Variovorax paradoxus: one gene and its partner. The protein of the gene in region 1 interacts with the protein of each later gene in a pairwise test. Links are inferred from orthologs where the notes say so. Each region holds a gene or a part of one and is shown on either strand. Other genes may lie near its edges. The genes, in order: AACL56_RS18475 and AACL56_RS16300.

Region 1 (15,748 bases):
CGCCGCCAGGAGGCGGTGGCTGAAGGCGAAGCGATCGTCAGTGGCGTAGCCCAGATAGAGCGGGGGCCTCGCGTCCGCCGTCTGCGTGAAGCCCACGTAGCCGCGCAGCCATTGCCACAGTTGGGTCTCATTCGGCGTGCGTGGATTGCCACCGGATGGCTCACCCAAAGGCCCCTTCCAGGCCCCGAGGCCTCCGGCGTTGGCGATGTCGCTGCCCAGCACCCGTTCGCCGAGGTACGGCGCGATCGTCACCACGCCGGCCAGCGCGCCGGGATGCGTCTGCGCGTAGAGCAGGCTGCCGAAGCCGCCGACGGAGATCCCGACAAGCCATATGCGACGGTAGCCCTGGCTGCGCGCTGGCGCTACGACGTCGGCGTCGAGGCGCTCGAGGATGGTCCTGTCGTTGTAGTAGCCCAGGTGAGCGTCGACCAGCATCACGTCGGCTGCGACGCGGTTGTCCTGCACGGCGCGCACGAACCCTTCGCGCTCGAATTCTTCGGGTGTCGAATACGCACCGGGCAGCATCACCAGCAGCGTGTCGGCATTGCGCATGCATCCGCTTTTCTCGAGCGAGGTCGCCAGCGGTGTCGTGGTCTTGCGCATGCCGCCGCATGCGGTGAGAAGGAGCGCGGCGGCGGCCACGCCCAGCGCCGCCAGGCGCAGCCGTTTCGACAAAAGGAGCTTCATCCGCCGCAGTCTAGGGCCTGTGCACGCGGTGCAAGGGGTGCGAAGTGCGGCGCGGCCCGTGAATCAATGCTCAGGGAGCGCGCGGCGTCGTGCGTGCTCGCGAACCAGAAGGGCGCCGACGGGCGGCTGTGGTCCGCCCCGCCGGATCGCCTCGCAAGCAGGCCGCCTTCGGTGTTGACGCGACAGTTCCTAGGCGTGCCTCGATGCTGGCAGGTCGACCATCACCGGCCGTCCCGTTGTCGTACAGCCGGTGTCGCAGCACTTGCCGGGCTGGCGGTTGCGGGTGATGGCGCGGGCCGGGTCGTGCGGCGCGGCGGCCGGCGAGCCGTCGGCGGCGATGCCGCGCTCCAGGATGCGCTCGACCAGTTCCACCTTCGAGCCGACCGGGTAGTTGCGCCAGATCTCCTGCTTCATGGCGGCCGGCGATCCGCCGCCATGCAGGCTGATAACGCTGTACCAGCCGCCCTGGTAGCCGGCCGTGAGGTCTTCGATGAAGCGCGCCGTTTCGATGCGCTGTTCGTAGGGAATGGCCGGGTTGGCGCGCAGCACGTCCGACAGGCGTGCGGCGGTCTCGGGGTTGTGGTCTTCGTCGGGACCGGGCAGGGTGACGATCAACCCGCCGCTCACATAGTGCGCAATGCGGTGCATGTCGTAGATCTTCGTGGCCAGCAGCAGCTTGCCGATGTTGCTGAACACCGGGTCGGGCATGAACACCTCGCAGTGCTCGTCCGCCTTGCCGTAAACGCTGGCCGCCACGCCGCAGGCGAAGAAGCTTTCGGTGATGGTGATGAGTTCGACCATCTGCTCGCGCAGGTGGCTTTCCTTGCCCGGGTCGAAGCCGTTGGCCTCGCACATCAGCGCGCCGGCGCCGATCAGCAGGTCGCCGAAGCCCGCCCGCGCGCCGATGCAGCTGTGGCGGTGGTGCGTGGCGTAGCTGTAGGTCAGGTGGCCGGAGTGCTCCCAGGTCCCGTTGTCGCCCGCGTAGAACACCCGCTCCCACGGCACGAACACCTTGTCGAACATGCACACGCCGGTGCTCTGGCCGTACTTGCGGCTGAACAGCGCGTCGCCGTGCTCGAGCTTCTCGCCGGGCCGGCCCGCCGGGCGCGCAACGATGGTGAGGCCCGGCGCGTCCAGCGGCACGGCGCAGCAGACGGCGAAGTCGGCATCCTCCTTGCCCATGTTGCGGCAGGGCATGACCAGCAGCTCGTGCACGTAGGGTGCACCCGTCACGATGGCCTTTGTGCCCGAGATGACGATGCCGCGCGTGTTGCGCTCCACCACGTGCAGGTAGCTGTCGACGTTGGCCTGCTCGTGCGGACGCCGGCTGCGGTCGCCCTTGGCGTCGGTCATGGCCACGCCGAGCGTGAGGTCCTGGTCCTGCACGCGGTGCAGGTACTCGTGAAAGCGGGCGGTGTGCTCGGTGCTGCCGCGGGCGTCGTCGATGCGCGCCGACACCTGGGCGATGGCGTTGAGCGCGTCGTGCGTCAGGTAGCGCTGGGCGCAGCCGGTTTCCTGGCACACCAGCCGCACGGCCTCGAGCTTGTTGAGCAGGTCGCCGGCGCTCGCATTGAGATGGGACAGCCGGTTCACCCGCTTGCCGCTGGTGTGCTGCACGGCGGTCATGAGCGGCTCGTGCGCCTGCTTGAGCGCGTAGTCGTAGGTGAGGGCGATGGCATTGATACCGGGCTGGAAGGCGGGCTCGTCGGCCACGCTCTCGACGCGGCGGCCGTCCACGAACACCGTGGGCTGGTAGCGGCGCAGGGATTCGCGGTAGTCGGCGCCGGACATGAGCGACGCGGAGGGAAGCGGGGCGTTCATCGTGAGTGTCTCCAGGGGCTGCGGCCGTGGGCGACCGTCGGTTCGATAATTGGAGCATCGATCGATTTGTTCGGTGGTACGGTCTAACCCGTCAATCCGGCTCCCCTCAGAAAGAAAAAACCATGCTCCTCGACGCCTCGCGTTCCCAACTCGTGCTGGTCGACTACCAGGCCCGCCTGATGCCGGCCATCTTCGAGAACGAGGCCGTGGCAGCGAACGCGGTGCGCCTCGGCAAGATGGCGGCGATGGTCGACGTGCCGGTCTGGGGCACCGAACAGAACCCGTCGAAGCTCGGCGAGAACCTGCCCGACATCCGCGCGCTGTGCCGCAAGACGCTCGCGAAGATGCATTTCAGCGGCGTCGAGGAAGGCCTCGGCGAATGGCTGCGCGCGCCGGCCAAGGCCGCACCGCAAGGCAATGCCCGCAGCCTGCCCAAGCACCTGCAGAAGCCGCAGGCCGCCGCAGAAGAGCGCAACACCATCGTCATCGCCGGCTGCGAGGCCCATGTCTGCCTGTTGCAGACTGCGCTCGACCTGCTGGAAGACGAGTTCGAGGTGTGGGTCGTCACCGACGCCTGCAGTTCGCGCACCGAGCGCAATCGCGATGCTGCGTTCGACCGGCTGGCGGGGGCGGGCGCCGAGCTCGTGACCACCGAGATGGTCGGCTTCGAGTGGCTGCGCACCGCCGAGCACCCGGCGTTCCGCGACCTGCAGGCACTGATCCGCTGAACCGAAGGCGCTGGGCGCAGGGACTGAACCGGGTTGTACCTGGCGTCAGCTTGCTGCAAGATCGGTCTCCATAATTATGAATTCAGTTTCAGCGAGGCAGCTGAAGCTGAATACAGACATCAGGAGACAAGCCCAGATGAGCAGTTACGAAGAGTTCTATCGCCGGTCCGTCGACGCGCCCGAGGCCTTCTGGGCCGAGCAGGCCAGGCTGATCGACTGGCAGCCCCCCGCCACCCAGGTCCTGGACGACAGCAATCCACCGTTTGCGCGCTGGTTCGTCGGCGGCACGACGAACCTGTGCCACAACGCCGTCGACCGGCACCTGGCCGATCGGGGCGACCAGCCGGCGCTGATCTTCGTTTCCACCGAGACCGGCGTCGAGCAGAGCTACAGCTTTGCCGAACTGCACGCCGAGGTGCAGCGCACCGCGGCGAGCCTGATGGCGCTCGGCGTGGGCAAGGGCGACCGCGTGCTCATCTACATGCCGATGATTCCCGAGGCCGCCTTCGCCATGCTGGCCTGCGCGCGCATCGGCGCGATCCATTGTGTGGTGTTCGGCGGCTTTGCCAGCGGCTCGCTGGCCACCCGCATCGAGGACGCAGAACCCAAGGTGATCGTGAGTGCCGATGCCGGCGCGCGAGGCGGCAAGGTGCTCGCGTACAAGCCGCTGCTCGACGAGGCGATCCGCCTGTCGTCGCACAAGCCGGCGGCGGTCCTGCTGAGCGACCGCGGCCTGGCTGCCATGGAACTGGTGGCGGGGCGCGACCATCTGGCCAGCGAGCTGCGGCAGAAGCATCTGGACGCCAAGGTGCCATGCACCTGGCTGGCGTCCACCGACATCAGCTACACCATCTACACCAGCGGCACCACCGGCAAGCCCAAGGGCGTGCAGCGCGACGTGGGCGGCTACGCGGTGGCACTGGCCGCGAGCATGAAGCACATCTTCGACGGCCGGCCCGGCGAGACCTACTTCTCCACCAGCGACATCGGCTGGGTGGTGGGCCACAGCTACATCGTCTACGGGCCGCTCATCGCGGGCATGGCCACCATCATGTACGAGGGGCTGCCCACGCAGGGCATCGACCGGCAGCCCGACGGCGGCATCTGGTGGCGGCTGGTCGAGAAATACAAAGTGACAGTGATGTTCAGCGCGCCCACGGCGGTGCGCGTGCTCAAGAAGCAGGACCCGGCGCTGCTGAAGAAGTACGACCTCTCGAGCCTGCGCGCGCTGTTCCTGGCCGGCGAGCCGCTCGACGAGCCCACGGCGCGCTGGATCAGCGACGGGCTGGGCGTGCCTGTCATCGACAACTACTGGCAGACCGAATCGGGCTGGCCGATGATCACGATCGCCAACGGCGTGGAGCCCAAGGCCAGCAAGTTCGGCAGCCCGGGCGTGCCGATGTACGGCTACCGCATCAGGATCCTGCACGAATCGACCGGCGAGGAACTGACCGGCGCGAACGAGAAGGGCGTGGTCGTGGTCGAGGGGCCGACGCCGCCGGGTTTCATGCAGACCGTGTGGAAGGACGATGCGCGGTTCGTCAACACCTACTGGAAGACCGTGCCTGGCAAGATGGTCTATTCCACCTTCGACTGGGGCATCCGGGACGAGGACGGCTACTTCTACATCCTCGGGCGCACCGACGACGTCATCAACGTGGCGGGCCACCGGCTCGGCACGCGTGAGATCGAGGAAAGCATCTCCGGCCATGCCAACGTCGCCGAAGTGGCGGTGGTTGGCGTGGCCGATGCGCTCAAGGGCCAGGTCGCCATGGCCTTCGTGGTGACCAGGGACGGCAAGGCCGCGGCCGACGCCGACGCGGCGCTCAAGCTGGAGGGCGAAATCATGAAAGTGGTGGCCGACCAGCTTGGCGCGCTGGCCCGGCCGGCCCGCGTGCGCTTCGTGAACGGCCTGCCCAAGACCCGCAGCGGCAAATTGCTGCGCCGCGCCATCCAGGCCGTTTGCGAACAGCGCGACCCGGGCGACCTGACCACCATCGACGACCCCTCGACGCTGCAGCAGATCAAACAGTTACTAAGTCGACAGTGAGATCTCCCCGATGGGGGTTGCATGTCCCTGCTGACCCGTCATATGGTTGGCGTGGCACAATGCCAAGGTACTCAGGCCCTTCCCCAGCCACAGTCGCATCCGCCAACCGGTTCAGCCGTGTCGCGGAAGGTTTCTTAAACCAGCTAGTGCTTCCTCAAGGGAAGCGAAGGTCAGCGGATCATGAGCGATTCATCGACGCCCACGGCGTATACAGCCTATCAAGGCAACACCTACCTCTTCGGCGGCAACGCGCCCTATGTCGAAGAGATGTACGAGAACTACCTCGCAAACCCCGGCAGCGTGCCCGACAACTGGCGCTCGTATTTCGATGCGCTCCAGAATGTCCCCGCCGCTGACGGCTCCAGCACCCGCGACGTTCCCCACCAGCCCGTCATCAACGCTTTCGCCGAACGCGCAAAGCAGGGCACGACCAAGGTCGTGGTGGCCAGCGGCGCCGACTCCGAACTCGGCCGCAAGCGCACGGCAGTCCAGCAGCTGATTGCCGCGTACCGCAACGTCGGCGCCCGCTGGGCCGACCTCGACCCGCTCAAGCGCGCCGAGCGTCCCGCCATTCCCGAGCTCGAACCCTCGTTCTACGGCTTCTCCGACGCCGACCTCGAGACGGTGTTCAACACCAGCAACACGTTCTTCGGCAAGGACACGATGTCCCTGCGCGACCTGCTCAACGCGTTGCGCGAAACGTACTGCGGCACGATCGGTGCCGAGTACATGTACACCACCGACCAGAACCACAAGCGCTGGTGGCAGCAGCGGCTCGAAAGCGCCCGCACCAACCCCAAGCTGAGCGCCGAGCAGAAGAAGCACGTGCTCAGCCGCCTGACGGCCGCCGAAGGTCTCGAGCGCTTCCTGCACACCAAGTACGTCGGCCAGAAGCGCTTCTCGCTCGAAGGCGGCGAGAGCTTCATCGTCTCGATGGACGAGCTGATCAACCAGGCCGGCGCCAAGGGCGTGCAGGAAATCGTGATCGGCATGGCCCACCGCGGCCGCCTGAATGTGCTCGTGAACTCGCTGGGCAAGATGCCGGCCGACCTGTTCGCCGAGTTCGACCACACCGCCCCCGAAGACCTCCCCAGCGGCGACGTGAAGTACCACCAGGGCTTCAGCTCGGACGTGACCACCCCCGGCGGCCCGGTTCACCTGAGTCTCGCGTTCAACCCTTCGCACCTCGAGATCGTCAACCCCGTGGTCGAGGGCTCGGTGCGTGCGCGCATGGACCGCCGCGGCGATCCGCTGGGCAAGCAGGTGCTGCCCGTGATCGTGCACGGCGACGCCGCCTTCGCAGGCCAGGGCGTCGTGATGGAAACGCTGGCGCTGGCCGAGACCCGTGGCTACTCCACCGGCGGCACGGTGCACATCGTCATCAACAACCAGATCGGCTTCACCACCAGCGACCCGCGCGACAGCCGCTCGACGCTGTACTGCTCGGACATCGTCAAGATGATCGAAGCGCCGGTGCTGCACGTCAACGGCGACGATCCCGAAGCCGTGGTGCTGGCCACCCAGATCGCGCTCGAGTTCCGCATGGAATTCCAGAAGGACGTGGTCGTGGACATCATCTGCTTCCGCAAGCTGGGCCACAACGAGCAGGACACCCCCTCGCTGACCCAGCCCCTGATGTACAAGAAGATCGCGGCCCACCCCGGCACGCGCAAGCTGTACGCCGACAAGCTGGCCGCCCAAGGCCTGGGCGAGACGCTCGGCGACGACATGGTCAAGGCGCAGCGCGCCGCCTTCGACGAAGGCAAGAACACGGTCGACCCGGTCCTCACGAATTTCAAGAGCAAGTACGCCGTCGACTGGAGCCCGTACCTCAACAAGAAGTGGACCGACGCGGGCGACACCGCCATCCCGTCCACCGAGTGGAAGCGCCTGGCCGAGAAGATCACCACCGTGCCCGAAGGCTTCACGGTGCACCCGCTCGTGAAGAAGGTGCTGGACGACCGCGCGGCCATGGGCCGTGGCGACGTCAACATCGACTGGGGCATGGGCGAGCACATGGCATTCGCGTCGCTGGTGGCCAGCGGCTATCCGGTCCGCCTGTCGGGCGAAGACTCGGGTCGCGGCACGTTCACGCACCGCCACGCCGTGCTGCACGACCAGAACCGCGAGAAGTTCGACACCGGCACCTATACGCCGCTGCAGAACGTGGCCGACAACCAGGCGCCGTTCGTCGTGATCGACTCGATCCTGTCCGAAGAAGCCGTGCTCGCGTTCGAATACGGCTACGCCTCGAACGACCCGAACACGCTCGTGATCTGGGAAGCCCAGTTCGGCGACTTCGTGAACGGCGCACAGGTGGTGATCGACCAGTTCATCGCCTCGGGCGAAGTGAAGTGGGGCCGGGTCAACGGCCTGACCATGATGCTGCCGCACGGCTACGAAGGCCAGGGCCCCGAGCACAGCTCGGCACGCCTGGAACGCTTCATGCAGCTGAGCGCCGACACCAACATGCAGGTGGTCCAGCCGACCACGGCCAGCCAGATCTTCCACGTGCTGCGCCGCCAGATGGTGCGCAACCTGCGCAAGCCGCTGATCATCCTGACGCCCAAGTCGCTGCTGCGCAACAAGGACGCCACGTCGCCGCTGGCCGAGTTCACCAAGGGCAGCTTCCAGACCGTGATCCCGGAAAGCAAGGCCCTCAAGGCCGAGAAGGTCAAGCGCCTGATCGCTTGCTCGGGCAAGGTCTACTACGACCTGGCCAAGAAGCGCGAGGAACGCGGCGACGAAGATGTGGCGATCATCCGCGTCGAGCAGCTGTATCCGTTCCCGCACAAGGCCTTCGCCGCCGAGATCAAGAAGTACCCCAACCTCGTCGACGTGGTGTGGTGCCAGGACGAGCCGCAGAACCAGGGCGCCTGGTTCTTCGTGCAGCACTACATCCACGAAAACATGCAGGAAGGCCAGAAGCTCGGCTATTCCGGCCGTGCCGCCTCGGCATCGCCGGCAGTGGGCTACTCGCACCTGCACCAGGAACAGCAGAAGGCGCTCGTGGATGGCGCGTTCGGCAAGCTCAAGGGCTTCGTGCTGACCAAGTAAAACCCGTTCCCTTTCACACGAACACCCTCAAGAACAAAACGGAGCTCACTCCAAATGTCTATCGTAGAAGTCAAAGTCCCCCAGCTTTCCGAATCGGTGGCCGAAGCCACCATGCTCACCTGGAAGAAGAAGGCCGGCGAAGCCGTCGCCGTCGATGAAATCCTGATCGAGATCGAGACCGACAAGGTCGTGCTCGAAGTGCCCGCTCCCTCGGCCGGCGTGCTCGCCGAAATCGTGCAGCCCGACGGCGCCACGGTGGTTGCCGACCAGCTGATCGCCAAGATCGACACCGAAGGCAAGGCAGGCGCGGCTGCTCCCGCCGCGGCGCCCGCCGCTGCAGCGGCTCCCGCAGCAGCACCTGCTCCGGCGGCTGCGGCTGCGGCCGCCGCCGGCGGCTCGAAGGCCGACGTGGCCATGCCCGCTGCCGCCAAGCTGCTGGCCGACAACAACCTGAAGACCGGCGACGTGGCCGGCACCGGCAAGGACGGCCGTGTCACCAAGGGCGACGTGCTCGGCGCGGTCGCTTCGGGCGCGAAGCCCGCTGCGGCTGCCACCGTTGCCACGCCGGCTGCCAAGCCCGCGCTGCCGCAAGTGAGCGCACCGGCCGGCGCGCCCGACCTGGGCGAGCGTCCGGAACAGCGCGTGCCGATGAGCCGCCTGCGCGCCCGCATCGCCGAGCGCCTGATCCAGTCGCAGTCGACCAACGCCATCCTCACGACCTTCAACGAAGTGAACATGGCGCCCGTCATGGAACTGCGCAAGCGCTTCCAGGACAGCTTCACCAAGGAACACGGCGTCAAGCTCGGCTTCATGTCCTTCTTCGTGAAGGCCGCCGTGCACGCACTGAAGAAGTACCCGGTGATCAACGCCTCGGTCGACGGCAACGACATCCTGTACCACGGCTACTTCGACATCGGTATCGCCGTCGGTTCGCCGCGCGGCCTGGTAGTGCCCATCCTGCGCAATGCCGACCAGATGAGCTTCGCCGACATCGAGAAGAAGATTGCCGAGTTCGGCAAGAAGGCACAGGACGGCAAGCTGGGCATCGAGGAAATGACCGGCGGCACGTTCTCCATCTCCAACGGCGGCACCTTCGGCTCGATGCTCTCGACCCCGATCATCAACCCGCCCCAGTCGGCCATCCTGGGCGTGCACGCCACCAAGGACCGCGCCGTGGTGGAAAACGGCCAGATCGTGATCCGTCCGATGAACTACCTGGCCATGAGCTACGACCACCGCATCATCGACGGCCGCGAAGCCGTGCTGGGCCTGGTCGCCATGAAGGAAGCGCTGGAAGACCCGTCGCGCCTGCTGTTCGACATCTGACCGGCATCTGATCCACCCCCAGGCTGCGCGCACTTCGTGTCGCTTCGCCAACCCCCTTCGAGGGGGCGACACCTGCGGCCCGGCAAAGCCGGTTCCGCGGTGTCCGCGAAGGACGCCCATCCAGTGGCGCGCGCGCCAACTGAAACGGAAACCTCATGAGCAAACAATTCGACGTCATCGTCATCGGCGGCGGCCCCGGCGGCTACATCGCCGCCATTCGCGCCGCGCAGCTCGGCTTCAACGTGGCCTGCATCGACGAGTGGAAGAACGCCAAGGGCGGGCCGGCCCTCGGCGGCACCTGCACCAACGTCGGCTGCATCCCCTCGAAGGCGCTGCTGCAATCGTCGGAGCATTTCGAGCACGCCGGCCACGGCTTCGCGGACCACGGCATCAACGTGTCGGGCCTGTCGCTCGACATCGCCAAGATGCTGGCCCGCAAGGACCAGGTCGTGAAGCAGAACAACGACGGCATCACCTACCTGTTCAAGAAGAACAAGATTTCGTCGTTCCACGGCCGCGGCTCGTTCGTGAAGGCTGCCGAAGGCGGCTACGAGATCAAAGTGGCTGGCGCCGCCGAGGAAACCATCGTCGGCAAGCACATCATCGTGGCCACGGGCTCCAATGCCCGCGCGCTGCCGGGGGCGGCATTCGATGAAGAGAACATCCTGTCGAACGACGGCGCGCTGCGCATGGGCGCGGTGCCCAAGAAGCTCGCGCTGATCGGCTCGGGCGTCATCGGCCTCGAAATGGGTTCGGTGTGGCGCCGCCTCGGTTCGGAAGTCACGGTGCTGGAAGCACTGCCGACCTTCCTGGGCGCGGTGGACGAGCAGATCGCCAAGGAAGCCAAGAAGGCTTTCGACAAGCAGGGCCTGAAGATCGAACTCGGCGTGAAGGTCGGCGAGATCAAGTCGGGCAAGAAGGGCGTGTCGATCGCCTGGACCAACGCCAAGGGCGAAGCGCAGACGCTCGACGTCGACAAGCTGATCGTGTCGATCGGCCGCGTGCCCAACACCATCGGCTTGAACCCCGAAGCCGTGGGCCTTGCGCTCGACGAACGCGGTGCGATCAACGTCGACGGCGAGTGCAAGACCAACCTGCCCAACGTCTGGGCGATCGGCGATGTGGTGCGTGGCCCGATGCTGGCGCACAAGGCCGAGGAAGAGGGCGTTGCCGTGGCCGAGCGCATTGCCGGCCAGCACGGCCATGTCAACTTCAACACGATCCCGTGGGTGATCTACACGCACCCCGAGATCGCGTGGGTCGGCCAGACCGAGCAGCAGCTCAAGGCCGAAGGCCGCGCTTACAAGGCCGGCAGCTTCCCGTTCCTGGCCAACGGCCGCGCACGCGCGCTGGGTGACACGACCGGCATGGTCAAGTTCCTGGCCGACGCCGCGACCGACGAGATCCTGGGCGTGCACATGGTGGGCCCGCAGGTGAGCGAGCTGATCTCCGAAGCCGTCGTGGCGATGGAGTTCAAGGCCAGCGCCGAGGACATCGCGCGCATCTGCCACGCGCACCCGTCGCTGTCGGAAGCCACGAAGGAAGCGGCACTCGCCGTGGACAAGCGCACGCTGAACTTCTGATCCTCTCGATCTCTTGACCGGCGTCAAACAGGCCTATGAGGCGGAACTCGCTGCGCGCGGGTTCCGCAGCGATCCCGCGCAGATGCGTGCCGTGGAGGCACTGGACCGCTGCGCGCGGGAGTGGGCCGACTACAAGTCCCAGCGCTCGAACGCGCTGAAGAAGTTCATCAACCGTCCGGAGCTTCCCCGCGGCGTCTACATGTACGGTGGCGTCGGGCGGGGCAAGAGCTTCCTGATGGACCTGTTCTTCAACGCCGTGCCGCTGCGGCGCAAGACGCGCCTGCACTTCCACGAGTTCATGCGCGAAGTACACCGTGAACTTCGCGAACTGCAGGGCACGGTCAATCCGCTCGACGAACTCGGCCTGCGCATTTCCAAGCGCTACAAGCTGATCTGCTTCGACGAGTTCCATGTGGCCGACATCACCGACGCGATGATTCTTCATCGGTTGCTGGTGTCGCTGTTCGAGAACGGCGTGGGTTTCGTCACCACCTCGAACTTCAAGCCCGACGATCTGTATCCGGGCGGGCTGCACCGCGACCGCATCCTGCCCGCCATCGCGCTTCTGAACGAGAAGCTCGAAGTACTGAGCGTGGACAACGGCACCGACTACCGGCGCCGCACGCTCGAGCAACTGCGCATGTACCTCACGCCGAACGACGCTTCGGCCGAGAAGGAAATGCGCAAGGCCTTCGACAAGCTGGCTGAAACGGCCGACGAAAACCCCGTCCTGCACATCGAGCAGCGCGAGATCCGCGCGCGCCGCAAGGCCGGCGGCGTGGTCTGGTTCGATTTCAAGACACTGTGCGGCGGCCCGCGTTCGCAGAACGACTACCTCGAGATCGCCAGCCAGTTCCATACGGTGCTGCTGTCCGACGTGCCGCACATGCCGGTGCGCATGGCTTCGGAAGCACGCCGTTTCACATGGCTGGTGGATGTCTTGTACGACCGGCGCTGCAAGCTCATCATGTCGGCCGAGGTTCCGCCCGAGGCGTTGTACACCGAGGGGCCGCTGTCGCACGAGTTTCCGCGCACGGTTTCCCGGCTCACCGAAATGCAGTCGAGCGAATTCCTTGCCCTGGAACGCCGCATCGTCGATACCCGACTCACATGAAAAAAATCGCCCTTGCCCTGCTCATGACGTTGGCCAGCCTTCCGCTGTGGGCGCAGTCGAACGCCGCTGCGGGCAATGCCGACCTCGACGCGGAAAAGCGCAGGCTGTCCGCCGAGCGCGAGGTCGTCGAGAAGCGATTCGTGGACGAGCGCGCGGCCTGCTACAAGAAGTTCGCGGTGGAAGACTGCCTGCGCGAGAGCCGCAGCCGCCGACGCAAGGATACCGACAACATCAAGCGGCAGGAAACCGCGATCAACGACATCCAGCGGCAGCGCAGCGGCGCGGCCGAACTGCAGAAGCTCGACCAGAAGGCGGCCACGCAGCGATCCGTGGACGCTCCGGAGAAGCAGCAGCAGTCGGTGCAGAACCAGAAGGATCGCGAGCAGCGCGCCGCCGACCACGCCGCCAGCCGGGCTGCCACCGCGAACGAGGCCGCCGAACGCGAGCGCCAGTTCCAGTCGAAGCAGCAGGCCCACGCGAACGAGCAAGCCAAGGCCGCCCAGCGCCAGGCCGACGCGCCCGCCGCCGTCAACCGCTTCCAGGAAAGGCAGCGTCGCGCCGATGAGCACAGGGCCAATCGCGAACGCCAGAATGCGAACCGGGACAAGCCACGCGGTGCGCCGCTGCCGCCGCCCGCGCCGGCAGCGTCGGCACCTGCCCGCTGAAACACCAGCCCGGTGGGCGCTTTTCGCTGTTTCAGCCGTTGGCTGGGTTGGCTGGGGACGGAAGCGCGTCGAGCTTCAGGACGGCGATCGAAATGTTGTCGCCGGTGCCGCGGGCGCGACGGCGCGCCTCGCCCACCAGGATCTCGACCGCGTCGCGCGGCGGCTGGGAGTAGAGCACGCTCGCCATCTCGCCCGGGCTGAAGTAGTGCCAGAGTCCGTCGCTGCACGCCATCAGCAGGTCGCCGGCCTGCAGTTTGGGGATGTAGTACGGATCGACCGGCGGCGGTGTGGTCGCCATGCCCAGGCAGCCCAGCAGGATATTGCCTTGGGGATGCACGTTGGCCTCGGCCTCGGTGATCTCGCCACGGTCGATCAGCACCTGCACGTACGAGTGGTCGCGCGTGCGCGTGACCAATTGGCCGTCGTGGAAGTGGTAGATGCGCGAATCGCCGGCGTGAATCCACGCGCACTCGCCTTTCGGGGTCAGGATGAAGGCGGCCAGCGTGCTGTGCGGCTCCTGCTCGCTGGAGACGGCAGTGAGCTTGATGACGGTGTGCGAGTCTTCCAGGATCTGCCGCAGCACGGCTTCGGGGTCGTCGCGGCCGGGCTGGTAGCGTGTGAACAGCTGGCGCGCGGTCATCAGCACTTGGTCTGATGCCTTACGCCCGCCGCTGCGGCCACCCATGCCGTCGGCCACGAGCCCGAGCACGCAGCCAGGCACGCGAGGGTGGCTCATCATGAGCACCTGGTCCTGTTGGTAGGGCCGGTCTCCCTTGTGGAGTCCGGTGGCCGCGGCAAGTCGAAAGCCTTGAGTCATGAGGCATGTGCGCCTGGAGCGCGTGTTTCTGTCTTCTCGGGGATTCGTTTCAGGACGTATTATCGAATGAACCTGCGACGCGAAAACACAGCGTGCGCGCCCCACCGTTGGACTCCAATCTTCATTCCCTCTCCCGCCAGCTGATCGAGTTGCGCATCGAGCACGCCGACCTCGACGCCACCATCGACCGGCTGGCCGAAGGCTCGCCGCAAGACGAGCTGCTGCTGCGCCGCCTGAAAAAGCGCCGCCTCGCGTTGCGCGACCAGATCACGCGGCTCGAGAACGACATCGACCCGAAAGAACCCGCCTGATGGGCGCGCTCGAAGACAAGGTGCGCGACGCCTTCGCGCAGGACGGAGCGCTTTCGCGCGCTGCCGAGCAGTTTCGCGAACGGTCGGGCCAGACGGAAATGGCCATTGCCGTGGCCCGCACCATCGATCAGGGCGGCGTGCTGGTGGTCGAGGCGGGAACCGGCGTCGGCAAGACTTTCTCGTACCTCGTGCCGGCCTTGCTGAGCGGCGAACGGGTGCTCCTGTCCACTGCCACCAAGACGCTGCAGGACCAGCTGTTCGGCCGCGATCTGCCGCGGCTGGTCGAGGCTTTCGGGCTGCCGGTGCGCACCGCGCTGCTCAAGGGGCGTGGCAGCTACCTGTGCCTGCACCGTCTCGACATGGCGCGCCACGATGCGTCGCTGCCCGAGCGCGGCAGCCTGCGCACGCTCGCCAAGATCGAGCAGTGGTCGAAGGCCACGCGCACCGGTGACCTGGCGGAGTTGCCCGGGCTCGACGAACGCTCGCCGCTGATCCCGTTGATCACCTCCACGCGCGACAACTGCCTGGGGGCCCAGTGCCCGCAGTTCAAGTCCTGCCACGTCAACCTGGCGCGGCGCGAGGCGCTGGCGGCCGACATCGTCGTCATCAACCACCACCTCTTCTTTGCCGACCTCGCGGTGCGCGAGACCGGCATGGCAGAACTGCTGCCGACCGTGAGCGTGGTCGTCTTCGACGAGGCGCACCAGCTCAACGAGACCGGTGTGCAGTTTCTCGGCGCACAGCTCGGCAGTGGCCAGGCGCTCGATTTCGCGCGCGACATGCTCGGCGCGGGCCTGCAACATGCGCGCGGGCTGGTCGACTGGCAGCAACTGGTGGGCGGCGTTGAACGCGCTGCGCGTGAGTTGCGTCTGGTGGTCGGCAAGCAATGGCCGGGTGCCAAGCTGCGCTGGCTCGGCCCGTCGCCTGAAGGGGTCGATGCCGATGCCTGGCAACGTGCGCTGGACGACCTGCAGCATTCGTTCGAGGCTGCGGCCGAGGGGCTCGCCACCGTCAGCGAGATCTCGCCCGACTTCGTTCGGCTGCACGAGCGGGCACGCCAACTCGCGAAACGCGCCGCGCGCTTCGCCCTGCCTTGCGAGGTGGACTCGGTGCGCTGGGTCGACGTAGGCTCGCAACTGAGGCTGATCGAGTCGCCGTTGGACATCGCGGATGCGATGCGCAAGCGCGTGCTGAAGATCGTCGACGCCGGCGCGGATGACGGTGATGCGATCGAAGACGATCTCGACGCTTTTGGCGAGCGGCAGGGGCATCGGCCGCAGGAGGCGACTCCGCCGGAAAGCGCGGGCCGTGCCTGGGTCTTCACTTCGGCCACGCTCGGCGACGAGCCTACGCTGCGGTGGTTCACCGAGCCGTGCGGCTTGCATGACGCGGAAGTGCTGCGCGTGAAGAGCCCGTTCGACTACGCCGCGCAGGCCGCCCTCTACGTGCCGCGCGCCTTTCCGAAGCCCAACGATCCTTCGCACAGCCAGCGGGTGGCGCAGCTGGCGGCGCGTGGCGCCACCGAGCTCGGCGGACGCACGCTGGTGCTGACCACCACGTTGCGCGCGCTGCGTACCATCGGAGACACG
Region 2 (15,170 bases), 400 kb from region 1 along the record:
GCCCAGCATCAGCATCACGAAGAAGGTGCCGATGAGGGACAGCGGCATTGCAATCACCGGCACCACCACCGCGCGGAAGCTGCCCAGGAACAGATAGATCACCACCGTCACGATGATCAGCGCCTCGACCAGCGTCTTGATCACTTCGCTGATCGAGGTGTTGATGAAGTCGGTGGAGTCGTAGACGATCTTGCCGGTCAGGCCCGTGGGAAGCTGCGACTGCAGGTCGGGGAACACGGTGCGCACCTGCTTGGCCACGTCGAGGATGTTGGCCTCGGGCGCGACCTTGATGCCGATGAACACCGAGCGCACGCCGTTGAAGGCCACGTTGAAGTCGTAGTTCTCCGAGCCGAGCGTGACGTTGGCCACGTCCTGCAGCCGCACGATGGCGCCGTTGCTGCTCTTAACCGACAGCTGCTTGAATTCGTCCACGCTGTGTAGCGACGTGCCGGCCGTGAGCGGCACGCTCACCATCTGGCCCTTGCTGGTGCCGACGGCCGCGAGGTAGTTGTTGGCTGCAAGCGCCGCGCTCACGTCGGTGGCGGTCACGCCGTAGGCGGCCATCTTCTGCGCATCGAGCCAGGCACGCAGCGCGAAGGTGCGCGCGCCCAGGATCTCGGCCGTCTGCACGCCGGGAATCGCGTTGAGTTTGGGCTGCACCACGCGCACCAGAAAGTCGGTCACGTTGTTGTTGGGCAGCGTGTCGCTGTAGAAGCCGATGTACATCGCATCGGTGGTCTGCCCGGTGGCCACGGTGAGCACCGGCTGCTGCGCCTGCGGCGGCAGCTGGTTGCGCACCGAGTTCACCTGCGTGTTGATCTCGGTCAGCGCGCGGTTCGAGTCGTAGTTCAGCCGCAGCGTGGCGGTGATGGTCGACACGCCCAGGCTGCTGGACGACGAGAGGTAGTCGATGCCCTGGGCCTGCGACACCGCGGCCTCGAGCGGCTGGGTGATGAAGCCCGCGACCGTGGCCGCGTCCGCGCCGTAGTAGGCGGTGGTGATGGTCACCACGCCGTTCTCGGTCTTCGGATACTGGTTGACCGGCAAGCCCGAGAGCGCACGCAGTCCCAGCACCACGATCAGCAGGCTCACCACCATCGCCAGCACGGGCCGGCGGATGAAGATGTCGGTGAAGTTCATGCGGGGCGCCTCACTTTTCCTGCGGCTTCGGGTTCGCGTCGTTGGCCGGCTGGACGCTGTTGTCCACCGTCACGGGCGTGCCGTTCTTCAGCTTGTTCTGGCCGCTGCTGACCACGACCTGGCCGGCCTCCAGCCCCTTGACGATCGAGATCTGGTCGCCGCGTGTCGGGCCGGTCTCCACGAAGACCTGCTGCGCAACGAGCTGCGGCTTGCCCTGTGCGTCGGTGGCGGGTGCGGGCGCAGGCGTTCCGGGCGCAGCCGTTGCACCCGGCTTGGGCGGCTCGGCCTGCTTCACCACGTACACCGTCGAGCCGTACGGGTTGTAGGTCACGGCAGTGGAGGGCAGCGTGAGCCGCTCCTGCGTGCCGCCGATGTCGATCTTCACGTTGGCGAACATGCCCGGCAGCAGTTGCTGCCTGGCGTTGGCCACGGTCGCCTGGATCTGCACGTTGCGCGTGGCGGCATCCACCTTGGGGCTGATCGCATTGATCTTGCCGCTGAAGGCCTGGCCCGGGAAGGTGTCGACCGACAGGTTCACCACCTGGCCCACCTCGAGGCCCGCCAACTGCTGCTGCGGCAGCTGGAAGTCGACATAGATCGGATCGAGCGTCTGCAGCGTGACCAGCTTGTCGCCCGCGTTCACGTACTGGCCCGGGTTCAGGCCCGAGATGCCCAGCCGTCCCGCGAAGGGCGCGCGGATCGACTTCTTCGCCACCAGCGCGGCCTGCTGCTCGACCTGCGCGCGCTTGGCCTTCAGGTCGTTGGTGTCGGCGTCGATCTGCGCCTGGCTCACTGCCTGCACCGCCAGCTGCGCCTGGTCGCGCTTGAGCACCGTGGCGGCCTGCGCGGCGGCGGCTTCGGCCGCGTGCAGCAGCGCGATGTCGGAGTCGGCGTTGAGCTCGACCAGCAGCGCGCCGGCCTTCACGTCCTGGCCCGACTTGAAGTGCACGGTGCGCACCAGGCCGGCCACTTCGGTGCCGAGGTCGGCGCCGCGCACCGGGTTCAGCGTGCCGACGGCAGTGAACTGCGACTGCCACTGCATCTTCTGCACCTCGACCGTGGACACGGTCTGCGGGCCGGGCTTGGGCACGGCCGCGATCAGCGCGCGGATCTGCAGGAACTTGCCGAGCGCGAGCACGGCGACCAGCAGCAGCACGCAGCCGATCATGATGATCATTCTCCGGGTCATAGGTAGGCTTTTCTTGGAGTTTTGGGAGGAGGTGTTCAGTTGCTGGAGCCGGATGGCGCGGGCGCCTGCGATGCGGCGGGCAGCCCCGGCGCGATCGCAGCGTCGGCCAGCGCGCCGCGGTTCCACCAGCCGCCGCCGAGCGCCTGGAAGAGGGCGGCCGTGTCGGCGTACCGCACGGCCTGCGCCTGCACCAGCGCCGTGTGTGTCTGCAGCCAGGCCTGCTGCGCGGTGAGCAGCGTCACGTAGCTCACCGCACCCGCGCGGAACTGCGCGGTCGACAGGTCGAGCGATTGCCTGGCCAGCGATTCGGCGGTGGCTTGGGTCTGCAACGCGACGGCATCGATTTCGAGCGCGCGCAGCGCGTCGGCCACGTTCTGGAATGCGCCCAGCACCGTGTTGCGGTATTGCGCGGCGGCCGAGTCATAGGCGGCCACCGCCGCGCGCTGCTGCGCACGCAGGGCGCCGCCGTTGAAGATCGGCTGCGCGAGCCCGGCGCCCACGTTCCACAGCGTGCTCGGCCCGGTGAAAAGATCGCGTGCGCGCAGCGACGTGTTGCCGTAGCTCGCGCTGAGCTGAAGCTGCGGATACAGGTTGGCCGTGGCCACACCCACCGCGGCGCTCGCCTGGTGCAGCTGCGCCTCGCTGGCCCGCACGTCGGGCCGCTGGCGCGCCAGCTCCGAGGGCAGCGACAGCGGCAGCGCCTCGGGCAGCGAGAGGCTCGCCAGGTCGAACTCGGGCAGGCCTGCTTCCGACGGCAGCCGGCCCGCGAACACGGCGAGCTGGTGGCGCGTCTGCGCGAGGGCCTTTTCGAGCGGAGGCAAGGTCGCCTGCGTCTGCGCCACCTGCGTGCGCTGCTGCAGCACGATCGACTTCGGAATGGCGCCGGTGTCGAACTGCTTTTCGATCACGCCGAGCTGGTCGCTCTGTGCCTGCAGCACCTCGCGCGCGGCCTGCAACTGTGCGCGCAGCGATGCTTCGCGGATGGCCGTAGTGACCAGGTTCGATGTGAGCGTGAGGTACACCGCCTCGACCTGGTAGCGCTGCGCTTCCACCGCGGCCTGTGCGCCTTCGACCTGTCGGCGCGCGCCGCCGAACACATCGAGGTCGTAGCTCACGTTGACCGAGGCGTTGTAGAGCGTCAGCAGCTGTCCGCCCGCCACCCTGGTGCTGACTTCGGAGGCGCGCTCGCGTTGTACGCCGAGCTGCGCCGACACCTGCGGCCACAGCAGGTTGCCCGACTTGGCGTCGTACGTGGCCTCCGCCTGGCGCAGCGCGGCCTGCGCCGATGCCAGCGTGGGACTCTGCGCGAGCGAGGCGCGGATCAGCCGGTCGAGCGGTTCCGAATGGAACACCTCCCACCACTGCGCCGGAATGTCCCGGCCCGGCACCAGCGCCTGCGCCTGGCCGCCCGGCACGTCCGATTGCGCCGTGCGCGCGGGCATCGGCGCCGGCGTGTAGTCCGCGCCCTGTGCGCCGGCCGGAAGCTCGGGCGTCTTGAAGTCCGGCCCGACCGCACACGCGCCCAGCAACAACGTTGCGCCGAGCAACGCGCCGTGGATCGCGAATGTGGCGGACCCTGCGATTCGCCGGCGCACAGGCGCCTCGCGCGATGAACAGGGTGGGTTCTCCGGCGCAGTGTGGTGTCGATTTGGCATGGGGCAGCGTTGTACACCCGGAACGGCCCGAGTGCCTGAGTTGTTTCTGAATGTCGCCGCTCGCGTCTCATCGCGCGAGCGAAATGCGACGAAGCCGGCAGACCGCGGCGCCAAGTGCAGCGCCAAGGCGCCAACCGCACGACGACCTCATTCCAGAAACACCAAGGAACCGGCTTTGCCGGGCCTTCGGTGTTGCCCCCGGTAGGGGGAAGGAGCAGCGACACGAAGTGCGCGAATCCTGGGGGCGAGCCAGGAACACCAAGGAACCGGCTTCGCCGGGCCTTAGGTGTTGCCCCCGGTAGGGGGAAGGAGAAGCGACACGAAGTGCGCGAATCCTGGGGGCGAGTCCAGAAACACCAAGGAACCGGCTCTGCCGGGCCTTAGGTGTTGCCCCCGGTAGGTGGAAGGAGAAGCGACACGAAGTGCGCGAATCCTGGGGGCGAGCCAGGAACACCAAGGAACCGGCTCTGCCGGGCCTTAGGTGTTGCCCCCGGTAGGGGGAAGGAGCAGCGACACGAAGTGCGCGAATCCTGGGGGCGAGTCCAGAAACACCAAGGAACCGGCTTCGCCGGGCCTTAGGTGTTGCCCCCGGTAGGGGGAAGGAGAAGCGACACGAAGTGTGCGCAGCCTGGGGGCGAGCAAAAATCTCGAAAAAAAAGCCCGCACGAAGGCGGGCTGGAAGGTGACCTGCTGGAGGAGGGAGGATCAGAGGATGCAGGCCACAGGGAGAAACTTGAATATCGCTCCCTAACCTGCACGCAACCTGACCTCCCTAGAATTTGCCGATGGTTTTCTACGATCCCGATTACGCACCGGACGCGTTCGAAGTCCGCGTGTCGGAACTGCTCGTGGCCACGCCCGACGGTTCCGACGAACTCATCGACGATTCGATCTCCGAAGTCCTGCGCATGGTGCTCGAGCACCTGCGCATGGATGTGGTCTTCGTGTCCGAATTCACCGAGGGCCGCCGCGTGTTCCGGCGTGTCGAGACCCGGCCCGAAGCGCGGGTGATCGAGCCCGGTCAGTCTGCGCCGCTGGAGGAGTCGTTCTGCCAGCGCGTGGTCGATGGCCGGCTTCCGCGAATGGTGAACGACGTGGCGGCGCTGTCGTCGTTCGACGAACTGCCGCGCACCGGATTTCCCGTCGGCGCACACCTGAGCACCCCCATCGTGCTGGACGACGGCCGCGTCTACGGCACCTTCTGCTGCTTCAGCTTCGCGCCCAACGAGCAGCTGACGCAGCGCGACCTGAAGAAGCTGGAAGTGTCGGCGCAGCTCGCAGCCAAGAAGATCAACCAGCGCCGCGCGAAAGACGCCGAGATGGCAATGGCAGGCTGGACGCTGGCACCGCACGAAGCGCCGCCGCGCGGACGCTGACGTCCGCCGGGTTCACCGAACCCGGCCCGCGCTGGTCAGTCTTCGTCTTCCCACTTGCCCACCACGGTGCCCAGCACCGTGAACGGCAGGCGGATCGGCTCGTGCTTCGGATTGAGCGGCAGCAGCCAGCGCCGCCCGTCCTCGTTCTTGAACACCTTGCAGGTGACTTCGCCGGTGTCGTCGATGCGCGCCACCACGCGCTCGCCGTCTTCGGGGGTCTTCAGCTGCGTGTCGACGAAGATGATCGAGCCCGAGCGGTAGCTCTTGAGCAGTCCATGGTCCGCGGTCATGCTGTCACCCCGGATGCGCAGTGCGTAGGTGTCGAGGCTGTGGTGTGCGATGCACGGGATCCAGCGCTCGGGCTGCGCCTGCTGCGACGACGTGCGGTCATGCCACTCGGCGGCGTCTTCCCAGGTGATGAGCGGCACCGTGTTGGGCGTGCGCGGGTTGAACGACGGCACATGCGGCGGCACGTGAAGCACGCGGTACGCCCCGTGCGGTTCGTTGGCGCTGTCGCGCGACAGGCGTACCTGATCCTCGTCCCACGGCGCCGGGCCGTCGCCGGTGTCGAGCCAGTTCGGATCGACGCGGTAGACGCGGGCCAGTGCCAGCACGCTCATCGACCGGGTCGTGTCGCCCCGCTCGATCTTCGAGATGTTCGATTGCTTGACGCCAGAGGCGGCTTCAGCCTGCTTCTGCGTCATCTTGGCGAATTTACGCGCTGCTTTGGCTCGGGTCCCTATGTTCTCCATCGGCCGAATTTAAGCCCAGATGAATATTCTGAATGGACTCTAGAATATTAGAAAAAGGGAGTGCATGCCATGAAGCCACGCGAGTTGGTGCTGGCGCTGAGAGCCATGGGGCTCACGCAAAAGCAGATCGAGAAAAAGACCGGAATACCCCAGCCGACGGTCAGCAAGATCGGGCTGGGCCGGGTCAATGATGTCATGTCGCGCCATTACGTGGCGCTGCTGCAGGCCTACGAGGCGCAGGTCAAGGAAACACCCGTGCCGCAACCGCCGCTTGCCGGCGGCACGGTGCCTCATGACTGACGCGTGCTCCGTCGCGCGACGCCGGGCCTCTGGCTCGACCGCGCCCTGTGCGCGGTGCTGGCGCTGCTGTCCATCGGGGCGTTGATCGCCGGCTGGGTGGCCGGGCATCCGGCCATTGCCGGGGGCGGCTGCTTCGGGCTGGCGTGCGCCGGATGGGCTGCGCAGGTGCTGTTCGACCGTGAGGCGCTCAGGCGCTCGGCGGCGGTACGGTCCGCGATCAGATCGGGTCGGGCGGTTCGAGGGCGAGCGTCGCGCTGACGCGCACGCAGTCCTTGATGTGCTGCTCGCCCAGCGCGCGCAAGGCTGCATAGCCGAGTGCCGCGGAGACGAGTTGCCCGGCCACGGGTACGTACTTGGTCGCCTGCTTGGCGGTCAGGCGGATGCCTGCGTGCTTTGCCAGCCGGATCAGCAGGTCGCGCGTGACGATCCGGCCGACCAGCAGGGCGCCCAGCGTCGTGGCCGCCTTCTGGATGCGCTCGCGCTGGTGCGGCGCGAGCTTCTCGACCTGGGTGACGGAGAGGCCGAACTCGGCGCTGATCTGCGGCACCAGCCGCGACAGCAGCGCCGCGTCGGCCATCCAGTCGACGCCGGGCAGGGGCACGGCGCTTGCGGCCGCGGCCATCAGCGCCTTGCGGGTGATGAGCTTGCGGCTGCGGTGGACGGCGGCAATGAGCTTCTCGTCACCGCGGGCCAGTTCGATCGCTGAAGGCATCCGGTGCGTCTCCGGCCAAGGGTTTCGCGGCCTCAGGCCGCGAGCGCTTCCAGCTGGTCCGACAGGGCCAGCCAGCGTTCTTCGAGACGGCCGATTTCGTCGTTGAGCGCCTTCAGCCGCTTGCCGACCTCAGCGATCTCGGCGGGCGGCAGCGACTGCGCCAGCCGGGCCTCGAGCGCGGTGCGCTCCGTGCCGGCCGCGGCCAGGCGTTCGTCGATCTGGGCGATCTCGCGCTTGATCGGCTTGGCCTGGTCGTTGCGCTGCTGGCGCTCCTGCGCGTCCTGCTTGCGCTGTTGCGGCGCGGCGGGCGCTGCAACCGGGGCGGCCGCAGCCGCTGCCGCGGCGTCGGCGGCCTCGCGCACCGCGACCTTGGCTTCCTCGCGCAGGCGCTTGGCTTCGTCGAGCAGGTAGCGCTGGTAGTCGTCGAGGTCGCCGTCGAAGTCGCCGACCACGCCGCGGCCGACCAGCCAGAACTCGTCGCACACCGAGCGCAGCAGCGCACGGTCGTGGCTCACCAGCATCAGCGTGCCTTCGAATTCGTTGAGCGCCACTGCGAGGGCCTCGCGGGTGGCCAGGTCCAGGTGGTTGGTGGGCTCGTCGAGCAACAGCAGGTTGGGGCGCTGCCACACCATCATGGCGAGCACGAGGCGCGCCTTTTCGCCGCCGCTCATGGTGCCCACGGGCTGCTTGACCATGTCGCCGCTGAAGTTGAAGCTGCCAAGGAAGCCGCGCAGGGCCTGCTCGCCGGTGGCTTCCCTGGCGTTGCTGCCGAGTTCGCGCGCCATGCGCACCATGTGCTCGAGCGGGGTGTCCTGGGGGCGCAGCACGTCGAGTTCCTGCTGCGCGAAGTAGCCGATGTTCAGGCCCTTGCCTTCGGTCACCTGGCCGGCCAGCGCGCCCATCTCGCGTGCGATGGTCTTCACCAGCGTCGACTTGCCCTGGCCGTTGGCGCCCAGGATGCCGATGCGCTGGCCCGCCAGCACCGAGCGGCTGACGCCGCGCAGGATGGTCTTGGGTTCTTCGTTCTCCACCAGGTAGCCGAAGCTCGCATTGGCGATCGACAGCATCGGATTCGGGATGTTTCCCGGCTCCTTGAACTCGAAGGTGAAGTCGGCTTCCGCCAGCAGCGGCGCCACCTTCTCCATGCGCTCCAGCGCCTTGACCCGGCTCTGCGCCTGCTTGGCCTTGCTGGCCTTGGCCTTGAAGCGGTCGATGAACTTCTGCAGGTGGGCGATCTTGTCCTGCTGCTTGCTGAAGGCCTGCTGCTGCTGCTCCATCTGCAGCGCGCGCATGTCCTCGAACTTGCTGTAGTTGCCGCCGTAGCGCGTGAGCTGCGCGTTGACGATGTGCAGGGTGACGTCGGTCACGGCGTCGAGGAACTCGCGGTCGTGGCTGATGACGATCATGGTCCCGGCGTACTTCTGCAGCCAGGCTTCGAGCCAGACCAGCGCGTCCAGGTCCAGGTGGTTGGTCGGTTCGTCGAGCAGCAGCAGGTCGCTCGGGCACATCAGCGCGCGCGCCAGTTGCAGGCGCATGCGCCAGCCGCCGGAGAAGCTGTTGACGGGTTCCTCGAGTTCGTGCGACTTGAAGCCCAGACCGAGGATCAGCGCCTGCGCGCGCGGCACGGCGTCGTGCTCGCCGGCGTCGGCCAGGTCGGTGTAGGCGTGCGCCAGCTCCATCCCGATGTCGGCGTCGTCCGGGTTCTCGGCGTAGGCGGCCTCGATGGTCGCGAGCTTCTCGCGCAACTCGGCCAGGCGGGTGTCGCCGCCCACCACGAAGGCGGTGGCCGATTCGTCCGTTTCGGGCATGTTCTGCGCCACCTGGGCCATGCGCCACTGCCTGGGCACCGAGAAATCGCCGCCGTCTTCGTGCAGCGTGCCGTTGAGCAGGGCGAACAGGGTCGACTTGCCGGCGCCGTTGCGACCCACCAGGCCGACCTTCTCGCCGGGGTTGAGGATGACGGTGGCGCCGTCGAGCAGGACCTTGGCGCTGCGGCGAAGAATGACGTTTTTGAGAGTGATCATGAAAGAGGAACCGTAGGGGCGATTATCCCGCCCGGCCCATCCGGCTTGGCGAAAAGGGGCAAAGGCAGGGGGACATGGCCCGGAAACTGGAAATCGCAGCCAATGGCTGCGAGAAAGCGGCGGAAGAAGCGAAGCGGCCCGGCGGGTGCCGCTAACGCACGCCAGCGCCGGCCACGAGGGTGGCCATGGCGGCCAGGGCGTCCCGCGTCACGAGCAGGACCTGGTCCTCGCCTGCCGAGGTCTCGAGCCAGACCACCTCGAGCTGCGGGAAAGCCGCCTCGAAATGATCGCGCTCGTTGCCGATCTCGAGCACCAGCACCGCCCGTTCGCCCATTCGCGAAGGCGCATCGGCGAACAACCGTCGCACGAAATCCATGCCGTCGGCGCCACCGGCCAGCGCCAGTTCGGGCTCGGCGAGGTATTCGGCGGGCAGCGCTGCCATGCTCGCGCTGTTCACGTAGGGCGGGTTGCACAGCACCAGGTCGTAGGGGCCGGGCAGGTTCGCGAGACCGTCCGATTCGATCAGCTTCACACGCGCGTCCAGCGCGTGGCGCGTGACGTTGATGGCGGCGACTTCCAGGGCCTCGACCGACAGGTCGGCCGCGTCCACGCTGACCTCGGGGTAGGTCAGCGCAGCCAGCACCGCGAGGCTGCCGTTGCCGGTGCACAGGTCGAGCACGCGCTGCGTGTGCTCGCCCAGCCAGTAATCGATGCTGCCATCGGCGATCAGCTCGGCGATGAAGCTGCGCGGCACGATGGCGCGCTCGTCCACGTAGAACGACACGCCCTGCAGCCAGGCCTCCTTCGTGAGATAGGCGGCCGGCTTGCGCGTGGCGATGCGCTCGGCGACGAGCGCGTCGACCTTGCCGGCGTCGGCGGGCGAAACGGGCGTATCCGCCACGCCGTCCAGGTCGTCCAGCGGGAGCTTGAGGCGCCACAGCACGAGCCATGCCGCTTCGTCGAAGGCGTTGGCCGTGCCGTGCCCGAAAGCCACGCCGGCGTCTTCGAGCCGCTTCGCGCCGGCCTCGATGAGTTCGATGACGGTGCTCATGCGCCCACCGCAGCGAGCGATGCGTCCAGTTGCTTGAGCGTGCGCACGTAGATGTTCTTCAGGGTCTCGATCTCCGCCACGTCGATGTGCTCGTCGATCTTGTGGATGCTCGCGTTGACAGGGCCGAGTTCCACCACCTGGCTGCAGATCTTGGCGATGAAGCGCGCGTCACTGGTGCCGCCGCTGGTCGACAGCTCGGTCTCGATGCCTGTCTCCTCGCGGATCGCACCCTGCACGGCCGCGACGAGTTCGCCCGGCGTGGTCAGGAAGGGCAGGCCGCCGACGGTCCACGCCAGCGTGTAGTCGACCTGGTGCGCGTCGAGCACCGCGTGCACGCGCTGCTGCAGCGACTCAGGCGTGGACTCGGTCGAGAAGCGGAAGTTGAAATCGATCACCGCACTGCCCGGAATCACGTTGCTCGCGCCCGTGCCCGAGTGGAAGTTGCTGACCTGCCAGCTGGTCGGCTGGAACCAGGCGTTGCCCGCGTCCCAGCCGCCGGCCGTGTTGATGGCCACCAGTTCGGCCAGCGCGGGCGCCACCGAATGCACCGGGTTCTTTGCCAGGTGCGGGTAGGCGATGTGGCCCTGAACGCCCTTGACCGTGAGCTTGCCGCTCATGGTGCCGCGGCGGCCGTTCTTGATCATGTCGCCGCAGCGCTCGACGGCGGTCGGTTCGCCGACGATGCAGTAGTCGATCTTCTCGCCGCGGGCGGCCAGCGCATTGCACACGATGACGGTACCGTCCACGCCGGGCCCTTCCTCGTCGCTGGTGAGCAGCAGCGCGAGCGTGAGCTGCGGGTCGGGCACGGCCAGCAGGAACTCCTCGATCGAGACGACGAACGCCGCCACCGAGGTCTTCATGTCGCACGCGCCGCGGCCGTACAGCTTGCCGTCGCGGTGCGTGGGGGTGAACGGATGGCTGGTCCACTGCTCGACGGGACCGGTGGGCACCACGTCGGTGTGGCCGGCGAACACCAGGGTCTTGGTGGCCTTGCCGGAGGCGGGGCGGCGCACGGCCCAGAGGTTGGTCACGCGGAAGTCTGCCGGTCCGCTCTCGATGGTTTCCAGCGCGAAGCCCAGCTGCGACAGCCGCTCGCCCAGGATCTGCTGGCAGCCCGCGTCGTCAGGGGTGACGGACGGGCGCGAGATGAGTTGTTCGGCGAGCTGGAGCGTACGGGACATGGCAGGGAGTGGAGTAGGGCTCTTCCAGGAACGCCACGGAACCGGCCTTGCCGGCCCGCTGGCGTTGCCCCGGGGCAAGGGGCCGGCGGAGCCTGGGAGAAAGTCAGAATTTGACGTCGAGCGTGATGTCGGTGAAGGTGGGCTCGTCGAACTGGTCGGTCAGCTGGCGGTCGTCGACCTGCTGCTTGGGCGCGGCGCGGTTCTGCAGGCGCCACATCAGGTTGGTGGGCGAATCGGCCTGCGAGAGGCCTTCCTCGCGGCTCACGCGGTCTTCGGTGATGAGGCGGGCGATGTCTTCCTCGAAGGTCTGCGAGCCTTCGGCCATCGACTTTTCCATGGCCTCCTTGACGCCGGAGAAGTCGCCTTTCTCGATCAGCTCGGCCACCAGCGCGGTGTTGAGCATGACCTCGAACGCCGGCACGCGTGCGCCCACCGGCGTGCGCAGCAGCCGCTGCGACACGATGGCGCGCAGTGCGCCGCCCAGGTCGCCCAGCAGCGTGGGACGCACCTCGACGGGGTAGAAGCTCAGGATGCGGTTCAGTGCGCGGTAGCTGTTGTTGGCGTGCAGCGTGGCCACGCACAGGTGGCCCGACTGCGCGTACGCGATGGCGGCGGACATGGTGTCGCGGTCGCGGATCTCGCCGATCTGGATCACGTCGGGCGCCTGGCGCAGCGCGTTCTTCAGCGCCGTCTGCAGAGAGCCGGTGTCGCTGCCCACGTCGCGCTGGTTCACCACCGACTTCTTGTTGGTGTAGGTGAACTCGATCGGCTCCTCGACGGTGAGGATGTGGCCGCTGGCGTGCTCGTTGCGATAGTCGATCATCGAGGCCAGCGTGGTGGTCTTGCCGGCACCCGTGGCGCCCACCATCAGGATCAGCCCGCGCTTTTCCATGATGAGCGTCTTCAGGATGTCGGGCAGGTTCAGCTCCGCAAATCCCGGAATGGTCGCGGCGATGTGCCGCACCACCACCGCATAGGTGCCGCGCTGGCGCATGGCGCTGAGGCGGTAGTTGCCGGCGCCCTCCAGGGCGACGGCCATGTTGAGTTCGCCCGTGCTTTCCAGTTCCTGGATGCGTGCGGCGGGCACCACTTCGGACAGCAGCGCCAGCGGCGCGGAGGGCGGCAGCACCTGCGCATTGATGGGCACGCAGTTGCCGTTGATCCGGATGAGCACCGGGGAGTGTGCCGAGAGGTAGATGTCCGAGGCCTTGCGCTCGGCCATCAAACGAAGAATCCGCTCCATCATGTTCATCGGTCTCTCTCCTCGGGTGCTCTTTGAATCATTCTTGCGCCGCGCGCGGCCCCTGGTCTTCGCGGGTAATGCCGCGGAACCGGCTTTGCCGGGCCGCAGGCGTTGCCCCCAGCAAGGGGGTGTGCGAAGCGACGCGAAGTGCGCGCGGCATGGGGGGTATCAGGCTCAGTCGCGCAGCAGGTCGTTCAGGCTGGTCTTGGAGCGCGTCTGCGCGTCGACCGTCTTCACGATGACCGCGGCGTAGGTGCTGTAGTCCTGGCCCGACTTGGTCTTCTTGGGCAGGCTGCCGCTGATGACCACGCTGCCGGCCGGCACGCGGCCGTAGGAGATCTCGCCGGTGTCGCGGTTGAAGATCGGGGTGCTCTGGCCGAGGTACACGCCCATGCCGAGCACGGAGTTCTCTTCGACGATCACGCCTTCGACCACTTCCGAGCGTGCGCCGATGAAGCAGTTGTCCTCGATGATGGTCGGGTTGGCCTGCAGGGGCTCGAGCACGCCGCCCAGGCCCACGCCGCCCGACAGGTGCACGTTGGCGCCGACCTGCGCGCACGAACCCACGGTGGCCCAGGTGTCGACCATGGAGCCTTCGCCCACGTAGGCGCCGATGTTCACGTACGAGGGCATCAGGATCGCGCCCTTGGCGATGAAGCTGCCGCGGCGGGCCACGGCCGGCGGCACGATGCGCACGCCCGATTCCTTGAGCTCGTTGGCCGACAGGTGCGAGAACTTGGTCGGCACCTTGTCGTAGAAGCCGAGCGAGCCGGCCTGCATCTGCTCGTTGTCCTTCAGGCGGAACGACAGCAGCACGGCCTTCTTGACCCACTGGTGCACCGTCCACTGGCCGACGCCTTCGCGGGTGGCCACGCGCAGCTTGCCGTTGTTGAGCTCGGTGATCACGTGCTCGACGGCGTCGCGCACTTCGGCGGGCGCGGCGGAGACCGAGATGTTGGCGCGGTCTTCCCACGCGGCGTCGATGATTTGTTGCAGTTGCTGGGTCATGGAGAAAGTCTCGGGTGAAAAATGGGTGCGCCCCGATGGGGCGCGGGGACTGGGGCCGCGGAAGCCGTTACCTGCCGTCCTTGACGAAGCGGACGATGCGCCCGGCGGCCTCCACGCATTCGGCCGTCTCGGCCACCAGCGCCATTCGGATGCGGCCCCGGCCGGGGTTCGGGCTGTGGGAGGTGTCGCGCGCCAGATAGCTCCCCGGCAGGACCGTGACATTGTATTGAGCGTAGAGCGAACGGGCGAAGGCTTCGTCGTCGCCAGCCCACACTTCGGGCACGCCGGCCCAGAGGTAGAAACTGGCGTCGGGCAGGCGCACGTCGAGCACCGGCTCGAGCAGCGGCGTCACGGCCGCGAACTTGGCGCGGTACATGGCGCGGTTCTCGATCACGTGGGCCTCGTCGCCCCACGCGGCGATGCTGGCCGCGGCCACGGTGCCGCTCATGGCGCTGCCGTGGTAGGTGCGGTAGAGCAGGAATTTCTTGACGATCGCCGCGTCGCCGGCCACGAAGCCGCTGCGCAGGCCGGGCACGTTGCTGCGCTTGGACAGCGAGGTGAGCGCGATCAGGTTTTTGAAGTCGGGCCGGCCGAGCTTCACCGAAGCTTCCAGGCCGCTGAGCGGAGGCTCGTCGCGGAAGTAGATCTCGCTGTAGCACTCGTCGGCCGCGATCACGAAGCCGTGGCGGTCGGACAGCGCGAACAGCTTCTTCCACTCGTCCAGCGGCATCACGGCGCCGGTCGGGTTTCCCGGCGAACAAACGAACACGAGCTGCGTGCGGGCCCAGACGTCGTCGGGCACGCTGTCCCAGTCGACCGCGAAGTTGCGCGCGGGCACGCTCGGCACGTAATACGGCTCCGCGCCCGAGAGCAGGGCGGCGCCCTCGTAGATCTGATAGAACGGATTGGGCGAGATCACCACTGGCGCCGGCGAGACGGTCGGGTCGACCACGGTCTGCGCCAGCGAGAACAGCGCCTCGCGCGAGCCGTTGACCGGCAGCACCTGCGTGGCCGGGTCGAGCGCGAGGCGGTAGCGCGACTGGAGCCAGTCGGTGAAGGCGCTGCGCAGTTTGAGGTCGCCGGCGGTGGCCGGGTAGGCGGCCAGCGCGCCGAGGCTGGCGCTCAGGGCTTCCTTGATGAACGCGGGCGTCGCGTGCTTGGGCTCGCCGATGCCCAGGCTGATGGCAGGGAACTCGGGGTTGGGCGTGACGCCCGCGAACAGTTGCTTCAGCCGCTCGAAGGGATAGGGCTGCAACCTGGAGAGCAAGGGATTCATGCCCGGGATTATCGGCGACGGGGTGGCCGCTTCATGACGGGGCTCACGGCGCCGGCGACATCGCCTCGATCGTGCGCTCGACCAGCGCACGCAGCCGCGCAAGGCGCCGCAGGTCGCGGTGATAGCCCAGCCACACTTCGCGCCCCGGCGGCGGCTCGCCGAGGTCCACGCGGCCGATGCCGGGCGTGGCATCGCCCAATGCCACCGGTAGCACCGCGAGGCCGATGCCCTCGGCGCACAGGCGGGCTTGGGCCGAGCGGTTG

What was found.
Region 2: the proteins of AACL56_RS18475 (region 1) and AACL56_RS16300 interact in binary tests that used the Escherichia coli proteins (3 or more experiments, as listed by UniProt). The link is inferred for Variovorax paradoxus from one-to-one orthologs.

The regions. Positions count from the first base shown.
Region 1 is NZ_LR743507.1:3,963,574-3,979,321, reverse strand. What follows is about bases 5,074-8,543. They hold AACL56_RS18475 (2-oxoglutarate dehydrogenase E1 component), read left to right. Parts: upstream 5,074-5,466; coding sequence 5,467-8,343; downstream 8,344-8,543. Other genes in these bases: odhB (2-oxoglutarate dehydrogenase complex dihydrolipoyllysine-residue succinyltransferase), read left to right, coding at 8,398-8,543; AACL56_RS18480 (propionate--CoA ligase), read left to right, coding at 5,074-5,286. Outside these bases: AACL56_RS18495 (alpha/beta hydrolase), read right to left, coding at 1-687; AACL56_RS18490 (4-hydroxyphenylacetate 3-hydroxylase family protein), read right to left, coding at 877-2,508; AACL56_RS18485 (isochorismatase family protein), read left to right, coding at 2,631-3,236; more of AACL56_RS18480, read left to right, coding at 3,313-5,073; more of odhB, read left to right, coding at 8,544-9,669; lpdA (dihydrolipoyl dehydrogenase), read left to right, coding at 9,825-11,252; cell division protein ZapE, read left to right, coding at 11,266-12,366; AACL56_RS18455 (hypothetical protein), read left to right, coding at 12,363-13,031; AACL56_RS18450 (PP2C family protein-serine/threonine phosphatase), read right to left, coding at 13,063-13,848; AACL56_RS18445 (YdcH family protein), read left to right, coding at 13,956-14,159; AACL56_RS18440 (ATP-dependent DNA helicase), read left to right, coding at 14,156-15,748. UniProt on the Escherichia coli protein: E1 component of the 2-oxoglutarate dehydrogenase (OGDH) complex which catalyzes the decarboxylation of 2-oxoglutarate, the first step in the conversion of 2-oxoglutarate to succinyl-CoA and CO(2).
Region 2 is NZ_LR743507.1:3,563,898-3,579,067, reverse strand. What follows is about bases 6,653-9,544. They hold AACL56_RS16300 (ABC-F family ATP-binding cassette domain-containing protein), read right to left. Parts: upstream 9,149-9,544; coding sequence 7,157-9,148; downstream 6,653-7,156. Other genes in these bases: prmB (50S ribosomal protein L3 N(5)-glutamine methyltransferase), read right to left, coding at 9,300-9,544; AACL56_RS16305 (hypothetical protein), read right to left, coding at 6,653-7,124. In the rest of the region: AACL56_RS16335 (efflux RND transporter permease subunit), read right to left, coding at 1-1,140; AACL56_RS16330 (efflux RND transporter periplasmic adaptor subunit), read right to left, coding at 1,151-2,317; AACL56_RS16325 (efflux transporter outer membrane subunit), read right to left, coding at 2,365-3,876; AACL56_RS16320 (GAF domain-containing protein), read left to right, coding at 4,770-5,360; AACL56_RS16315 (helix-turn-helix domain-containing protein), read right to left, coding at 5,396-6,112; AACL56_RS16310 (helix-turn-helix domain-containing protein), read left to right, coding at 6,182-6,412; more of AACL56_RS16305, read right to left, coding at 6,630-6,652; more of prmB, read right to left, coding at 9,545-10,199; dapE (succinyl-diaminopimelate desuccinylase), read right to left, coding at 10,196-11,380; AACL56_RS16285 (PilT/PilU family type 4a pilus ATPase), read right to left, coding at 11,484-12,632; dapD (2,3,4,5-tetrahydropyridine-2,6-dicarboxylate N-succinyltransferase), read right to left, coding at 12,798-13,631; dapC (succinyldiaminopimelate transaminase), read right to left, coding at 13,699-14,907; AACL56_RS16270 (LysR family transcriptional regulator), read right to left, coding at 14,951-15,170. UniProt on the Escherichia coli protein: Genetic data indicate it may be involved in ribosome assembly or function.